DNA from 2 places in the Alkalihalobacterium sp. TH-98 genome. Region 1 is predicted to be linked to the other one. Evidence: predicted binding sites of a transcription regulator. Region 1 holds the regulator's gene; the other holds the start of a gene.
What was found. Region 1 encodes LexA, which represses DNA repair genes until DNA is damaged. Its sites were predicted from a motif close to CGAACATATGTTCG; they were not measured.
Positions count from the first base shown of each region.

Region 2: a site for LexA is predicted at 2,777-2,790, ahead of AC2VNP_RS16080 (YhjD family protein). Genes of this name have one in related genera too.

Region 1 covers NZ_JBYCKM010000045.1:635,093-644,338, forward strand. The annotation lists gene spoVK (stage V sporulation protein K) at 1-230, shown strand, start outside; gene hflX (GTPase HflX) at 245-1,567, shown strand; gene AC2VNP_RS18770 (methionine gamma-lyase family protein) at 1,585-2,853, shown strand; gene AC2VNP_RS18775 (MerR family transcriptional regulator) at 3,088-3,483, shown strand; gene glnA (type I glutamate--ammonia ligase) at 3,526-4,875, shown strand; gene lexA (transcriptional repressor LexA) at 5,043-5,669, opposite strand; gene yneA (cell division suppressor protein YneA) at 5,822-6,115, shown strand; gene AC2VNP_RS18795 (YneB family resolvase-like protein) at 6,121-6,774, shown strand; gene AC2VNP_RS18800 (DUF896 domain-containing protein) at 6,836-7,075, shown strand; gene tkt (transketolase) at 7,217-9,214, shown strand.
Region 2 covers NZ_JBYCKM010000045.1:80,524-89,769, reverse strand. The annotation lists gene AC2VNP_RS16100 (FAD/NAD(P)-binding protein) at 1-925, shown strand, start outside; gene AC2VNP_RS16095 (IDEAL domain-containing protein) at 1,022-1,318, opposite strand; gene pcp (pyroglutamyl-peptidase I) at 1,574-2,206, opposite strand; gene AC2VNP_RS16085 (hypothetical protein) at 2,377-2,688, shown strand; gene AC2VNP_RS16080 (YhjD family protein) at 2,812-3,168, shown strand; gene AC2VNP_RS16075 (universal stress protein) at 3,250-3,684, shown strand; gene AC2VNP_RS16070 (MgtC/SapB family protein) at 3,850-4,551, shown strand; gene mgtE (magnesium transporter) at 4,863-6,224, opposite strand; gene AC2VNP_RS16060 (MgtC/SapB family protein) at 6,383-7,096, opposite strand; gene mgtE (magnesium transporter) at 7,200-8,561, opposite strand; M-box (ykoK) riboswitch at 8,839-9,003, opposite strand.

The DNA.
Region 1 (9,246 bases):
AGCTGTCGAGGGCTGGAGAACAAAAAGTTCGAGAATATTTACGAAGAATTAAAGGTGAACACGGAAAAACGTTTAGTAATGGCCGATTTGTGAGAAACTTAATTGAGCAAGCAATTCGTACTCAAGCTGTTCGCCTTCTTGTTGAAGGGAAGTACGACCGGCAATCTTTATCCACTCTTCAAGCAGAGGACTTTGACTTTGAGAAGTCTAGAGTTCAACCGTTTTCTTGACATTTAGTGGACGTATGTGTAATATCTTCAAGACGGAATTAGAAATCAAAGGTTGTGAGTTCATAGTGCAAGAAGTTAGAAATGATTCAAAAGAACGCGTTATTTTAGCAGGTTGTCAAACGAAAGATAGAACTGACGACCATTTCTTATATTCTATGGAAGAGCTTAAATCTTTAACAGCAACGGCTAACGGTGAAGTTGTTGCTATGATTGATCAAAAGAAAGTGTCCATTGATCCGGCGACCTATTTAGGACGTGGTAAAATCGAGGAGCTTTCGCTGCTAATAGAAGAGAAAGAGCCAGATTTAGTCATTTTTAATGATGAGTTATCGGCTGGTCAAATTCGAAATATATCTTCTATATTTGGAGAAGATGTACGTGTGATAGACCGAACGCAGCTCATCTTAGATATATTTGCGCAACGAGCGCAATCAAGGGAGGGTAAGCTCCAAGTTGAGCTTGCCCAATTAAATTATCTTCTGCCCCGTCTTATGGGACGAGGTTTAGCTTTATCTCGTTTAGGTGGTGGAATAGGAACGCGTGGTCCCGGTGAAACACAGTTAGAAACTGATAGAAGGCATATCCGCCGTCGGATGGACGAAATCAAACAGCAACTATCAACGATTGTTCAACATCGCAAACAGTATCGCGAGCGACGAAAAGAAAATCAAGTGTTACAAATCGCCTTGGTTGGTTATACAAATGCAGGGAAATCTACGATTCTTAATCGGTTAACTGCGGCTGACACATTTGAACAAAACCTATTGTTTGCAACTTTAGATCCTACGACAAGGAAATTAAAATTACCGAGTGGATTGAACGTTTTATTGTCCGATACGGTAGGGTTTATTCAAGACCTCCCAACGACATTAATTGCTGCCTTCCGTTCAACGTTAGAGGAAGTTCAAGAAGCTGACCTGATCTTACATATTATTGATGCCTCACATGAGAATTTTAGTGAACACGAGAAGACAGTTTTAAAGTTATTAGAAGATCTTGATGTAAATGAAATACCGATGTTAACGGTCTATAATAAAGCGGATCTAATTCAGGATAAAGATGATGTTTTTGTTCATTCATCAGAACTTTTAATCTCAGCAAAAGATGAAAAGCAATTAAGAAAGCTACAAGATAAGATTGAAGAAACACTTAAACAAGAAATGGTCTTTTATAAAGCAAAAATTCATTCCGATCAAGGAAAATTACTAGCCAGAGTTAAAACGGAAACAATTCTTTTAAATCAAAGTTGGGATGAAGAAACAGAAACTTATGAATGTGAGGGATATGTTTATCCGAATCACTCACTTGCACATCAACTAAACCAATCAGAGCATTAAATAGCAGGGAGAATAGTATGTACGAACAGTTTTCATTTGGACAACAATTACAACCAATTGTAGAGAGAACAGAAAAGAAATTAAAAGAACAATTTCAAGAAATTGATCGAGTGACTGAAACAAACCAGCTTCGGGTTTTACAAGCCTTTCAAAAATTTCAGGTCGGTGATTTTCATTTTACACCTTCGACTGGCTATGGTTATGACGATACAGGGAGGGATACTTTAGAAGCGATCTATGCCCACGTATTTGGAGCTGAAGCTGGGTTAGTTCGACCGCAAATCATTTCAGGTACCCATGCGATCGCTACAGCATTATTCGGTGTACTGCGTCCTGGAGATGAATTGGTTTATATTACAGGTAAACCGTATGATACGTTAGAAGAAGTTGTAGGTATTCGAGGGAACGGAAACGGTTCTTTAAGAGACTTTCAAGTATCGTATAATGCGGTACCATTAACAGACGAGGGAACAGTAGATTTTACAGCTGTAGAACAAGCGATTACAAAAAAAACAAAAGTGATTGGGATTCAGCGTTCGAAAGGATATGATAACCGCCCTTCTTTCACTATTGATCAAATTGAACAAATGATTCGATTTGTAAAAGAAATAAAAAACAACGTTATTGTTTTTGTTGATAATTGTTACGGTGAATTTGTAGAATTGAAAGAACCATGCCATGTTGGCGCGGACTTAATGGCGGGTTCTCTTATTAAAAATCCAGGGGGCGGCATCGTAAAAACAGGCGGTTATTTAGTAGGGAAAAAAGAGTTAGTAGAGTTAGCATCCTATCGATTAGCAGCACCAGGTATTGGCGCGGAAGGTGGAGCCTCATTATACAGCTTGCTTGAAATGTACCAAGGGTTCTTTTTAGCTCCTCATACCGTGACTCAGGCGTTAAAGGGAGCCCACTTTACGGCTGCGTTCCTCGAAGAATTAGGAATGAATACACAGCCTGCATGGTACCAAAAAAGAACAGACCTTATACAATCCGTACAATTTGACGATCGTGAAAAGATGGTTGCATTCTGTCAGGCAATCCAACAGGCGTCACCGATTAATTCACATGTCGTTCCACATCCAAGTCCCATGCCAGGTTATGAGGATGATGTCATAATGGCGGCAGGAACTTTTATTCAAGGGGCAAGTATCGAGCTGTCAGCGGATGGTCCGTTGCGTCCGCCTTATGTTGCCTATGTACAAGGGGGATTAACCTATTCTCACGTGAAGATTGCAGTTGTGAAGGCTGTAAATCATCTATTGGAAAAGAAGTATTTGATACTATAAGGCTAAAGCACTCAAAGGAGTGCTTTTTTTTATGGAATTTAATTAAAGAAAAGATGTAATGGAGGTCATAGAAAAAAGATCTACATAGGGATAAACGAAAGAATGCTAAAAGTTAAAAAAGATCGAAAAAAGTAATAATTTGAAAAAAACCAATGTTAACTTTCCTCACATCTATTGACATGATAGCTTACATCTATTATTCTAATAATAAGTTCTAGAGAAGGAGGTTTGGTTATGAGCGATCAAATCCGTCGTAATATGCCACTGTTCCCAATTGGTATTGTAAAACAGTTAACAGAATTATCTGCAAGACAAATTCGTTATTACGAAGAACATGGGCTCATTCATCCAGTGAGAACAAATGGAAATCAACGTTTATTTTCATTTAATGATGTAGATAAGCTCTTAGAAATTAAGACATTAATTGAACAGGGTATTAATATATCAGGAATTAAGAGAATTCTTGAGTTAAATGAAAAAGCGGCTGAAATGGGGACATTAGCTCAAGGAGAACCAGCTGAAATCTCTGATAAGGAACTGCGTAAACATTTAAAGAATGAATTGATAATGGCCGGTCGAAACGGGAAGGCTTCTATTATACAGGGGCAGCTATCTCGCTTCTTCCACTAAAATCAATTCTTTTAATATATTCTTGAAAGGGGAATACATAATATGGCTAAGTTTACTAAAGAAGATATTCTAAAAGTTGCAAAAGAAGAAAATGTACGTTTTATTCGTTTACAGTTTACTGATTTAATGGGGATTATTAAAAACGTAGAAATTCCTGTCAATCAACTTCCAAAAGCGTTAAGCAACCAAATGATGTTTGATGGTTCATCAATTGAGGGATTTGTTCGTATTGAAGAGTCTGATATGTATTTATATCCAGATCTCGATACTTGGGTAATCTTCCCGTGGACTTCAGAAAAAGGTAAAGTAGCACGTCTAATTTGTGATGTTTACCAACCAGGAAAGCCAGGTGAAGAGCCGACTCCATTTGCTGGAGACCCGCGTGGTATCTTGAAGCGTGTATTAAAAGAAGCAGAAGAGCTAGGTTTTACATCGTTCAACATCGGACCTGAACCAGAGTTCTTCCTTTTCAAAAATGATGAAAAAGGTGAGCCGACTTTAGAATTAAATGATAAAGGTGGCTATTTCGATTTAGCTCCTACAGACTTAGGAGAGAACTGCCGCCGCGATATCGTACTTGAATTAGAAGAGATGGGCTTTGAAATTGAAGCATCCCACCATGAAGTAGCTCCAGGGCAGCATGAAATTGATTTCAAATATGCAGATGCAATTAAAGCGTGTGATGAGATCCAAACATTTAAGCTAGTTGTAAAAACAATTGCTCGTAAACATGGATTACATGCGACGTTTATGCCTAAACCATTATTTGGTGTAAACGGGTCAGGAATGCATTGTAACATGTCTCTATTCACTCCTGAAGGAAATGCTTTCTTCGACGAGACGACAGAATCTCAGTTAAGTGAAACAGCAATGCAATTCCTAGCTGGTATTTTAGACCATGCGGAAGGGTTTACAGCTATTACGAACCCGCTAGTAAACTCATATAAGCGTTTAGTTCCTGGTTACGAAGCACCAGTATATGTTGCATGGTCAATGCGTAATCGTAGTCCATTAATCCGTATTCCAAACTCTCGTGGTCTAAGTACTCGTGTAGAAGTTCGTTCTCCAGACCCTGCTGCGAACCCTTACTTAGCAATGGCTGTTATGCTGGCTGCTGGACTTGATGGAATCAAGCGTAAGCTTACTCCACCAAAAGCAACTGATCGTAACATCTACATCATGAGTAAAGAAGAGCGTGAGGAAGAAGGAATTAAAGATCTTCCAGCAACTTTAAAAGAAGCAATGGATAAATTATCTCAAGATGAAGTGTTAATTAAAGCTTTAGGCGAGCATGCGGTTGAGCACTTTATTGAAGCTAAAGAAATCGAGTGGGATATGTTCCGTACACAGGTTCACCCTTGGGAGCGCGAACAGTACCTTTCTTCATACTAAAATCTGTAACCCTTGGAGCTATATGCTTCGAGGGTTCTTTTTTTGATGGATAAGCTGCGGAAAAAGTATCCCACAAAAATTTTCCCGGTAATTTTGCCGACATAATAAAGAAAAAATTTCTTCGTACTGTACAGAAAGCATAAAAAATACCCCGGTTGGGGTACTTTTTAATGGATGGTTCGGAATACACCAATCACTTTTCCAAGAATTGTACAGTTGTTAAGAATAATCGGCTCCATTGTTGAATTTTCAGGTTGAAGACGTATATAGTCTTTTTCACGGAAAAAGCGCTTAACGGTTGCTTCATCTTCGTCGGTCATAGCAACTATAATGTCACCATTGTTTGCTGTTTGCTGTTGACGCACGATGACCATATCTCCATCGAAAATACCGGCTTCTATCATACTATCTCCATCAATGATAAGAACATAGACTGAATCGTTTGAGACTAGTCTTTCCGGTAAAGGAATATACTCTTCCACGTTTTCGATAGCTGTAATAGGTTGTCCAGCTGTAACTTTTCCGATTACTGGGACAAAAGCGGTTCTTGTATCTATTCCAGGTTCAGCATCAACTTGATCTTGATCAATAACTTCAATTGCTCTTGGTTTTGTAGGGTCACGGCGAATAAGTCCTTTTTTTTCAAGCCGAGAAAGGTGACCGTGTACAGTAGAACTTGATGCTAGCCCTACAGCTTCACCGATTTCTCGGACTGAAGGTGGATAACCTTTTTTTCGAACTTCGGTTTTGATATAGTCTAAGATTTCTTGTTGTCTTTTTGACACTTTTGTCATCACTGACACCTCATTTATCCAATTAATCTTAAATAAAGTATATCATGTCAAAAAAACGGATGCAAACATAAGTTCTAATTTATCATTGACACGAATAGGTGTTCTCCTCTACAATATTAGACAAGAACATACATTCTTATGAGGTGATTTTGATGAAACTAGTAAATTTAAGTCGACAAGAGATATCTCTAGTGATTATATTTGTACTTTCTATCTTATTTTTTGCATTTATGTCAGTGGCTGGCGCTGAAAAACAAGGGTTTGCAGAACCGATTGAAGTAGTTGTTAAAGAGGGAGATACATTATGGGGGTTTGCAACTAAATATGATCATCCATTTTCAATTGATGAGTTTATACAATGGGTGCTCCAAACGAATGAGATGCAAGAATCTAATTTAATTGCAGGTCAAACATTAGTTATTCCAGTAGATACAAACAGTAGGTGAATATATTGGTAAAGGCAGTTATTTATTGCAGGGTAAGTACGAAAAATGATGAGCAAACTTCATCTTTAAACAGACAAGCTGAAGAATTAATGGATTTAGCTAACCGCCTTCAGTTTGAAGTGATACAGGTTATAAAAGAGCGGATGAGCGGCTATGAAACAGATAGAGAAGGAATCATTGAAGTATTAGAATTACTTAAGAATGATGCAGATGTATTACTTATACAGGATGATACAAGGTTAGGGAGAGGTAATACAAAGACTGCACTTCTATATCAGATTAGAAAAATGAACAAAAAGATTTATACCCTTTCTAATTTAGGGAACGAACTAGAACCAACTGAAATGGACACGATACTAATGGATATCATTGGAATTGTGGAGGAATATCAACGGAAATCACATAACATGAAAATTAAAAGAGGTATGAAGAAAGCTATAAATAAAGGCTACCGCCCCCAAATGAACTTAACAAATCTTCAAATGGGCGGACGAAAGAGAAAAGAATTACCAATCGAAGAAATTATCAAATTAAGAGATAAAGGACTTACTTTTTCTGAGATTAGCAGTTTTTTAAATGGGATTGGTTACGATACCTCGAAGGCAACGGTAAATCGGCGATATTTAGAGCATATTGAAAAAGTCAACAAAGTTGAATGATATTAGTTGTTCGTGTACATTAATAGAAGGAATGGATGAGTCTTCTAGGAGGAATAAATTGATGTTATCAAAAGAGAAAATTGCACGAATAAATGAATTAGCCAATCGAGCTAAAACTACAGGATTAACTGCAAAAGAAGTGGAAGAACAGAAGAAATTAAGAGCAGAATATGTAAAAACATTTCGTGCATCGTTTAAAAAACAACTTCACTCTGTTAAAGTCGTTGATGAAAAGGGACAAGATGTTACTCCTGAAAAGTTAAAAGATGCCAAAAAAGGAAATAATGATATAAAACATTAATTGGATGATATTGTTTATTATCGTAAAAGCTAACTTTGATAGATAAAATTTACTTTGTTTCCTTGTTAAAATAAGAAAGAAAGTATATGATGAAAAACGTATAGACACTAGTTAGATATAATAGAAAGGGTGACAAAAGGGATGACTTCTCACGTTGAAAAATTAGCAGTAAATACGATCCGAACGTTATCGATCGATAGTATTGAAAAAGCAAATTCAGGACATCCAGGTATGCCAATGGGAGCGGCACCAATGGCATTTTCATTATGGACAAAATACATGGCGCACAACCCTAGCAATCCAGACTGGTTTAACCGTGACCGTTTTGTTCTTTCAGCAGGGCATGGTTCGATGTTACTTTATAGCCTCTTACACTTAACAGGTTATGATTTATCGATCGAAGAATTACAAAATTTTAGGCAGTGGGGAAGTAAGACACCAGGCCATCCAGAGTTTGGTCATACGCCAGGTGTTGAAGCAACTACAGGCCCTTTAGGACAAGGTGTCGCAATGGCAGTAGGTTTCGCAATGGCAGAACGACATTTAGCTAGTACATATAATAAGGATAATTTCCCAGTTGTTGACCACTATACGTATTCTATATGTGGTGATGGAGACTTAATGGAAGGTGTTTCTCAGGAGGCAGCTTCACTTGCAGGGCATCTTAAACTAGGTCGTCTCGTGATTATGTATGATTCAAATGATATTTCTTTAGATGGCGATTTAAATATGTCTTTTTCTGAAAATGTAGCACAACGTTACGAAGCATACGGGTGGCAAGTGATTCGTGTTGAAGACGGGAATGACCTTGACGAGATTGGAAAAGCCATTGAGTCTGCAAAAGCCGATGACCGTCCTACATTAATAGAAGTGAAGACGACGATTGGTTATGGATCACCAAATAAATCAGGTAAATCTGCATCACATGGTGCACCGCTAGGTTCAGATGAAGTTAAATTAACGAAGGAAACCTATGAGTGGACGTTTGAAAATGAGTTCCATATTCCTGAAGATGTTGCTGAATACTATGCGAATGTAAAAGAAGCTGGGGCTAAACAAGAAGCTGAGTGGAATGATATGTTCTCGAAATATAAAGAAGCGTATCCTGAGCTTGCTAAACAATTAGAAATGGCTATCAAAGGCGAGCTTCCACAAGGATGGGCTGATAATGCACCTGTTTATGAAGTAGGAAAAGGAGTGGCTACTCGTTCTGCTTCAGGTGACGCTATTAATGCATTTGCGGCTACAGTTCCACAATTAATTGGTGGTTCAGCAGACTTAGCTTCATCGAATAAGACAATGATGAAAAACACAGGTAATTTTAATCGTGAGGACTATAGTGGTCGTAACATTTGGTTTGGTGTTCGTGAGTTTGCGATGGGTGCAGCTGTAAATGGTATGGCTCTCCACGGCGGCGTTAAAGTATTCGGTGCAACGTTCTTCGTTTTCTCGGATTACTTACGTCCAGCAATTCGCCTGTCTGCACTAATGAAATTACCGGTAATCTATGTATTTACACATGACAGTATCGCGGTTGGTGAAGATGGTCCAACTCATGAGCCTGTGGAGCAACTAGCTTCATTACGTGCTATGCCTGATATTTCAATCATTCGTCCTGCCGACGGACATGAAACTGTCTCAGCATGGCGTTTGGCTCTAGAGAGTAAAGATCAGCCAACAATTCTCGTATTATCACGTCAAAACCTAACGACGCTTGAAACAACACAAGAACATTCTTATGAAGGTGTGAAAAAGGGTGCTTATGTCGTTTCAAAAGCGATCGGAAAAGCTAGTGCACTATTACTAGCAAGTGGATCTGAGGTTACATTAGCAGTAGAGGCTCAAAAAGTGTTAGAAAAAGAAGGCATCTATACATCTGTTGTAAGTATGCCAAGCTGGGATCGTTTTGAGCAGCAGTCTGCTGAATATAAAGAAAGTGTCATTCCGAATGAAGTTAAGGTTCGTTTAGGTATCGAAATGGGCTCTTCATTAGGTTGGAGTAAGTATGTAGGCGATCAAGGCGATGTGATTGCCATTGACCGTTTTGGTGCATCTGCACCAGGTGAGAAGATCATGGAAGAATACGGATTTACCGTTGAGAATGTCGTTGCTCGTGTTAAAGCAATGCTTCAAAAATAATATTATTTGCTACAAAAGGACTGACTGTTAAG
Region 2 (9,246 bases), 550 kb from region 1:
GCCGTTCGCTGCTTTCTATAAGCCATATGATCGACCTGGTATACAGCTTTTTAACACTCACTGTGATCATCTATTTAAAGAAACAAATCTTTATAATAGTTGGATTCAAGGCAGAGTCGTTCAATTAAAGAAAGACAGCCAGAATTGGCAAGTTGTTCTTAAAGACGGGCAACAGTTCGCAAGCAAAAATGTAATATTAGCCATTGGATTAAGCGAACATCCATTTTGGCCTGAGTGGGCGATTACAGCTAAGGAAAACGGTGCCTCTATTTCACATGTGTTTGACCGTGAACATCCGATACCAAAAACTATTAAATCCTTAATGATTGTCGGTGGCGGAATTACAGCTGCTCATGCTTCCATCAAATGGAGTCGTCATCTTCCAGGAAACGTGACTCAAATTTCAAGACATTCCCTTCGAGTTCACCAGTTTGACTCGGACCCAGGATGGCTCGGTCCCAAATTAATGAGAAGCTTCCAAGCCGTTTCAAGTTATGACAAGCGACGAGAAATGATACGTCAAGCTAGACATCGAGGTTCATTACCCCTTGACCTAAAAGCAAAAGTTAGTAAGCAAATTAAAAGTGGTGCACTCTCTTTTTTACGTGGTGAAGTTGAGGACCTGCAAATAAACGACTTCATGAATGAAGTTAAGTTACTGTCTGGTGATACAGTTAAAAGTGAACATATTCTTCTTGCAACTGGTTTTCATCAATCACCGCCTGGTATTGAATGGCTGAGTACAACGATTGAAGAACGTCAGCTCCGATGTGCCGCATGTGGATATCCGATATTATCTAATTCTTTACAATGGGATGAAGGGTTGTATGCCATGGGTGCTCTTTCTGAACTTGAAATTGGACCTGTCGCCAGAAATATTTCCGGCGCGCGCCGAGGAATTGAAAAGATACTACAGTCGATTTAACTTCATATTGACTCTTACTCTCTCAGTAGCTACCCCACCACAAGTAAATAATTAAAAAAACAAAAAAAGCAGAGTGCCCAAGACACTCTGCTATCATTAATCAACAAATTGAATATTTAGTTCATACCCTTTTTCAAACAACGTTTTCCCTGGACGATAACGATCCAACAACTCATTATAATGTGTTGATAATACGAAAAATCTTTTTTCATCCTTTTCCACTAACGCCTCATCAATTTGGTTACAAATTGCATTTTTCTGATACTCGTATATGGAATATTCAAGCATCGCTTGGGCATACAGGGAATTCAGAATTTCTTCTGAAGGCTTCTTCTTATTACGAATCGCGGCTAATTGTTTCATAAGCTTTTTATCAATGGCAAATTTGTTCATAGAAGTTACCCCCTTTTTGTTATTTTACATTAAATTTTCAAATAATTCAAACATTTTTAATGTCCAATTTTGACCAATTTTATCTAATCCTTATTTTCATTGGTATTACATTCTGTTTTCCCTAGTTTATTCACCCCTAAACCTATCTGATGATTAAAATAAGCCCATTTTACAGAAAAATAAAAGCACTCTATATATCCAATGCAACAGTGCATCAGTACTTTAATAGAGTGCGAAGAAAACGATTATATTCAGTTAGTTTGTTTGTGAATTGTCTCGTATCGCTTCAATCATTAGTGCTAAACCTCTTATTTGTTCACTCATCGACATACTTGGAACATTCGGGCGGTTAACGACCATGTCTGGAGTGGCAGGAAAGTGAACAAAACCAGCTTTTATCTGAATTTGTTTCTTATTCATATGATGTAAAATTCCATATAATGTATTATTACAAATATAAGTACCTGCTGTATTTGAAATTTGTGCTGGGATCCCTTCTTGAACTAATCGTTCTACCATTAGTCTGATGGGCAGCGTCGTAAACAATCCATCGGGACCATCCGTAATAATCGGGCGGTCTACCGGTTTATCTCCCTGATTATCTCCTTTATCGCCCTCCCCTGCAGTATCTTGGATATTAATTCCAATTCGTTCTGGAGTAATTGAAGCTCGTCCAAACGCAAGACCACAAGACAGAACAACATCAGGGTTAACTTCTTCAATTTTAGCTAAGAGTTGATCTACACATGTTCCATATACAACTGGTAAACCGATTATTTCTATTTCTACTCCCTCAACACCTAGTTCTTGAACTTCTTTTACCATCTCCAACGTAGGATTTACTTTAAACTCTCCAAATGGCTCAAAGCCTGATAATAAAACTTTCATTATTAAATTACGCCTCCCTCATAGCTGTATACTTTCATTTTAAAGGTCAAACCGTCAAGTGGCAATTTTCTTAAGCATTTGAACATAAATTAGTTTGATTACCAAATTGTTTTTCTTTCATTATTCATGTCTTCTGTCTATAATGAAAAAGGTTATAAGGAGTGATCATCATGAACCCGCCAAAAGGTTTATTAGACAGCATTAACAAATTTGAAGACCTCATCAAACAAGCTCCTGACACTCGAGCATCTGTACCAGATTTTTTAAAATTTATTCGTTATTTTTTACGTACAAAAGATCCCAAACATTCATTACCAACAATCGAAATAATGTCACTATTAAAACATCACAAACCTATTGTATTCGGATACTTGCGGAAACAAGGGAGTATGGATGCTAATTTAAGAATGATTACTCAATTACAAATGGATGTTTACCGAGCTGAACAGCGTCTGCAGGATTTAAAAAATAAATTACATTAAAAAACCGAGGGATCAATTTTGCATCCTCGGTTTTTTGTATCCAGAAATTAATAGTTGTAAAGGAACATTCGTTTGCATATAATGTATACAAACAAATGTTCTTAGAATGGAGTTTGATAGCTTATGATGATTACTACAGAAGAACAAAAAGCGATACATCATTATGTGCTATTAACAATTGCACGAAAAGCGTTAGAAAAAGATTTAGAGCGACTCAAAGCATTACCATTGAAGCTCCAACCTTCATACCTAACACTTACAACGACTGTACTTGATCAACTCAGTAAAGAATTAGGAGTGATTAAGCGTTATATGAAGCAAAATGAATTACGGGTTCATCCGGGAAAAAATGATGGAACCTTTTCACATTACAACTATTTTTGTCGGGGATATGAAGGGCAAAACCATTATTTAAATGTCAACTTAAAAAATCAAGTAACAGAATACATTACAAACTGCTTTGCAAACGGAGTGAAGTAAATTGTTCACAAATGCGAGCTTGAAAATTATTTAATTATGATAAACTTAAATCATCATAATGTTGGAAAAGGGGTTTCTAACGTGGACAAAAACATAATTATTGTACCTGTAGACGGCTCTGCATTTGCACTTGAAGCTGTTCATTACGCTGTAAAAACAGCAAAAGCATTTAATTCTAATCTACTATTATTAAATGTCCAACCCAAGTATAACGAAGCCACAGCTCTTTTGCTTTCAGAAAAAGAGCTGATTAATATTCAAGAAGGTGAAGCGAACCGAATTTTTCAGAAAGTCGAACCTATTCTTAAGGATGAAAATATCTTGTACGAAACCAAAATTCGAGTCGGACTGCCCTCGATTGAAATTACCAGTGAAGCAAAAGAACAACAGGCAGAAGCCATTATAATGGGAACCCGTGGTATGGGACCTGTTGTTGGGCAAGCCTTAGGAAGTGTTAGTTATAGCGTTTCTCATTTAACCCCTTGCCCATTAATACTTGTCCCTACGAAAGTTTAATTAATATTTAGAACGAGCGAACAGTATAAATTCGCTCGTTCTTTTTTTGTGCAAATTTAGTGAGGATCAGGAATGATTAATGAGACTTTTTTTAGTGGAAAGTCATATATTTTTTCATATTTTATATTATTTATATAATAGTTAGTTTTTAAAAGATTAGGGGAGGTGAAGAGGATATTACTCACTGAATTTAATTTTGAGATACTTATTAAGTTAAGTTTTGCTGCTATAGCTGGATTAGTTATTGGTTTGGAACGAGAACTAAAAGGTAAACCGTTAGGCTTAAAGACATGTCTAATTGTCTCTGTAATATCTTGTTTACTTACCGTAGTATCTTTTGAATCTGCGTTCTTATATTCTAAGGAATATTCACGCCCTATGGACCCCGGTCGTATTCCTTCTTATATAATTAGTGGGATCGGTTTTTTGGGTGCTGGTGTCATACTGCGCCGAAGTAATGAAGCCATTTCAGGACTAACTACAGCTGCATTAGTCCTTGCCTCAGCAGCGTTAGGGATAACGATTGGGGCAGGGTTTTATTTCGAAGCTCTTACTGGCGTATTTTTTATTATTTTAGGCATGAAAGTAATTCCTTATTTCTTTAATAAGCTCGGTCCGAAAAAGCTAAATGAAAAAGAAATCAAAGTAAAGCTGTACATCAAAGAAACAACAGATTTAACAACACTGCTAAAGGAAATTAAAGCAAAAAGTTTTGGAATAAAGCAAGTAAAGATAAAAGAAGAAGCAGACGATCTAATTATCACTTGTATTGTAACTGCCCATAAAAAATTTTATACGACAGATATATACTATGCGATCAAATCGTTAAATGGGGTAATTAAAGTAGATGCTGAGAGTTTACAATAAGGCTGAAGGAAAATCTCCCATTTCACTCAACATCATTTGGCGCTGTTAACCAGTTGGGCAGATATTCAATTTTGTGTATTTAGCCATGCTGGTGGTTGATGCAAATAGATTTAGGTAATCCCGTTGCAATACACTGGATTAGTGCGCTGTTAAGCAAAAATCTAGGAGACTTCGTTAACCAATACACCGGGTTTGTGCACTCTTGAGGAGATATATAGGAAAATCATAGCCAATACCCTTTGCTACGATCTTCCTTCGGATAAAGCTACAAAAAGAGATGGTGCGTCGCACCACCTCTTTCTTTTTCCTAATTACAAATATTGAAGCATCAAACTTGCGATTGAGAAATAGATGAACAACCCAACAATATCATTGATAGTTGTAATAAATGGACCTGAAGCAACAGCTGGATCTACTTTAAAACGATGAACGATCCAAGGAATAGTCGTTCCTGTTATCGTTGAAATAACGATCGTACAAAACAATGAAATGCCTACAATTATTCCAAAATACATTCCACTAATATCAAAAAGTAAGGCGATAAAAAATGCAATGATACCACATGTAAAGCCCATCAACAGACCTGTTACTGCTTCTCTTTTAAGCAATTTACGAAAAACATTATGTTGTTCTAAACTCCCAAGTGCAATACTTCTAACGACAACTGCTAAAGATTGAGTTCCTGTATTTCCTCCCATATCTGCTATTAGAGGAATAAATATCGCTAAAATGGCCATCTCAGCGAGGGTACTTTCAAATTGACCGATAATACTTGCTGTACCAATACCAAGGATCATTAAGATGATTAACCAAGGTAAACGGCGTTTGGCAGCGACTAGAGGACTTACTTCAATATCCACCGAACCCCTCGTAGCCATTAAATCCTCAATATCTTCTGTTGTTTCTTCTTCAACTATATCCATTACATCATCTACGGTTACAATTCCTAAAATGACATCTTTTTCTGTAACGACAGGTACCGCAATTAAATCATAGTCTTTAATAATTTCAGCAACATGTTCTTGATCCGTAGTAGGTACAACAGAAATAAATTGCTTTTTCATGATATCTGCTACAGCTTGTTCCGGTTCAGCTAGGATCATTTCTCTTAAAGAAAGAACTCCTTTTAAGACCCTCTTCTCATCAGTGACGTAAATGTAATAAATCGTTTCCGCATCTTTTGCTTCGGTTCTTAACCTTTGCATAACATTTTCAGCTGTTTCCACTTCTAATGCGGTAATAAATTCTGTTGTCATTAAAGAACCTGCAGTATCATCATGATAAGACAATAACCTTTTAATGTTATCGGCATCGTTTTTATTCATCCGATCAAGGAAGTAATTGGCTATATGTTCAGGTATTTCGCTTAAGAAATCCGTTACATCATCTGCTGATAATTCCTCCAACAAAGTAGGAACCCGATGTTCATCAAACTCTGAAATGACAATTTTTTGTTGTTTCACAGGCAACCCAACAAAAATATTTGAAAACTCTTTTATAGATAAATAGTCGTAGACTACGTGCCGTTTTATCTCACTAAATTCTTGAAAAATTTCAATTTGATCGGTTGGATGCAGCGACAGAAAATCTCTTCGGAATTCTTCTTTCTTTTCTTGTTTTAAATATAAGTGCAAATAAAACGTATACTCTTCGCGGTTTTTTAAATTAAGCATCACCAGATAGGTACCTCCCCTCACAGAGGCTTATTTTTTACACATTAAGAAATGATAAATTGGAAGCAAAGAACGTATATTCGACGTTGTAAACAATTAAGTATAAGTGCAACTACGCCTTGTCTTCGCTTAAAGGCTCGCCAATCTGCGAGTTTTCTTTACAAATGTTCCACATCGACAGTTAACACATGATCGATTTTTTTAAATAAATAGTAAATTTCAGTCGTGTATTGCTTTTCTGGCGCTGAAATCGTTAAATCAATTTGTTGATTTCCATTTTCTAAGTCTCTAATTTTAATATTTCGGATATCAATTTCATATTTTTTTTGTTGCTTTAAGCTATCTCCTTTTCGTTCAATCGCTTGTAGGAGCTCTGTCATTTTCATGTTTGGTTCCATCACAATTTTAACAGCGACATCGCGTTTGCTCAATGTGCTTGGTCCTAACCGCTTAACAAATAGAGGCAAAATATTAACGGCTGCAATGAGGAGAATCACTACATAAAAGGCTTCCGCATAAAAACCTGCACCGATTGCAATTCCTAAACCCGACGCTGCCCAAATCATAGCAGCTGTCGTTAAACCAGAAATGACATCATTACTTCTTCTTAAGATGACACCGGCACCTAAAAAACCGACACCACTAACAATTTGCGCTGCTAGTCGCATTGGATCCATAGTGTTAAAAGTAGGTGTTGCATAACGATGGAACGATTCAACCGATACGATGGTAATAAGGCAACTAGCAACACAGATGACCATGCTTGTCTTTAATCCAAGAGGTTTATGCTTAAGTTGTCGATCAATTCCTATTAGAAGTCCAAGCAAAAGCGCAATAGACAATTTAATAAATACTTCATACGGCAGCACCATCAACACCTACCTCCCAACTTTTAAATTTTGCTCTTTATTTCTATACATACACCGGTGCCAGGCACCTTTAGTTCGCTAAAGGTGCCTGGCACCGTGTTTTTTATTATAGATAATTAATTAAAGATGTTGCGATTGAGAAGTAAATAAGTAAACCTAAAATATCGTTTACTGTTGTAATAAATGGACCTGACGCAATCGCTGGGTCTAATTTTAATTTATTAATAATTACAGGAACAACTGCCCCGATAATTGTTGAAACACTTAATGTAAAGAATAGTGAAATACCTACGATAAACGCTAGCATAAAACTTCCATAAATGAATGGGACTAATACCATTAAAACAACGGCACAAATTAAACCTAGCATTAATCCTGTACCGAATTCACGCTTGATGGTTGACCAAAGACCTTTCTTTTCAAGAGCGCCTGTAGCTAATGCACGAACCATAACTGCTAGTGACTGTGTACCAGTGTTCCCAGCCGAGTCCATAATTAACGGAATGAATACTGCTAATAAAACAATTTCCTCTAACGTTTCTTCAAACTGACCAATTACACCAGCTGTAATAAGACCAAAAAACATTAATAAAATAATCCAAGGTGAACGTTTTTTAGCTGCAGTAAATGCAGTTACATTAACATCGGTTGCACCTCTAACTGCAGAAATTTCACCTAAATCCTCAGTTGCTTCATCCTCTAGAACGTCCATAACATCATCGACTGTGACGATACCAATTAACTCGCTAGTACTTGTAACTACAGGAGCAGCAAGAAAATCATACTTCTTAATTAACTTTGCTACTTCTTCTTGGTCCATATGTGCTTCAACCGAAACAACACGTGAACTCATAATGTTTTCAATTTTTTCATTGGTTGGTGCAATAATCAGGTCACGAAGCGAAATTACCCCAACTAATTTATCTTTCTCATCAACGACATACAAATAATAAACCGTTTCAGCATCAGGACCTTGTTCACGTAGAAGTTGAACTACTTCAGCTGCTGTTTGTGTCGCTTTAATTGCGATATATTCTTTTGTCATAATCGCACCAGCGGTTTCTGGTGGATAAGATAATAGTTCTTTTACGTCATCTGCATCTTCTTTATCCATTGCACTTAAGATGGCCTTAGCCTTAGCATCTTTAATTTCAGCAAGGTAATCCGCTACATCATCGGCATACATGTTGTTAAACATTTCTGCAATGAAGTCATCATCTAATTCAAGTGCAATTCTTTTTTGATCATCAATTTCTAACTCTTGGAATACCTCAGCAAATTCAGCCGCTGAAAGATAGGCATAAACTAGTTCGCGTTGGTCTTTCTCTAAGTTAGTGAATATATCCATTTGATCTGTTGGATGTAATTCAAGAAATGCCTCTCTAAATTGCTCTTTGTCATTTTCTTTTAAAACTTGAAGAATATGATTTACGTATTCTTCTCGTGTTTGTTCGTTTAGTCTAACCACGGTCGTTTCCTCCTTGTGAGGAGAACTAATTCCACCAAACTTCTACTCGGGAGTGAAGTGGGGCTCTCCCTATTTCTTGTATTATTCCTTTTGTCTGTATTAATAAACCACAATTTGTCGAATCAGGTTCGGGACTACTATCCATTCCACAACACCTCCCGTTTTTTTATGTATTTGGTAATATAAAATAAAAAACACCTTCTACGAGAGAAGGTGTTAAATTCAACATAAATTAGCGCATACTTATTATATAAGCATACCAAAAAAATGTTCATTACCATTCCTTCAATCGTAGAGCTTTAGCACTGTACGGCATAGGTCATTGACCAGCTACATTAAAAACCACCTTATTTCGATGGTTCCTGTTGACCCATTGGCGTCTTTAGACATTTTTGGGCAGCAGCGTATCTCCGTACAGGAGCCTCACCTAACGAGGAACATTATTCAATTACTTTGTAGATGTTACATGAAGTCAGACTAGCTGTCAACCACACAAATAAAAATTTTATAAATAAATATTTCTCCTTTATTCCTCCTAGAAGATCTAATAAAAACATCATATCGCTCTGTTTTTATCACGCCTTTTAAACCAGCAACTTCCATGCACAATTTGTTTCTAAAACTTTCAAATTCAATTATAAACTAAGACTTTTTTAATAGTATAATTTGTTTATCTTAGTGAAAG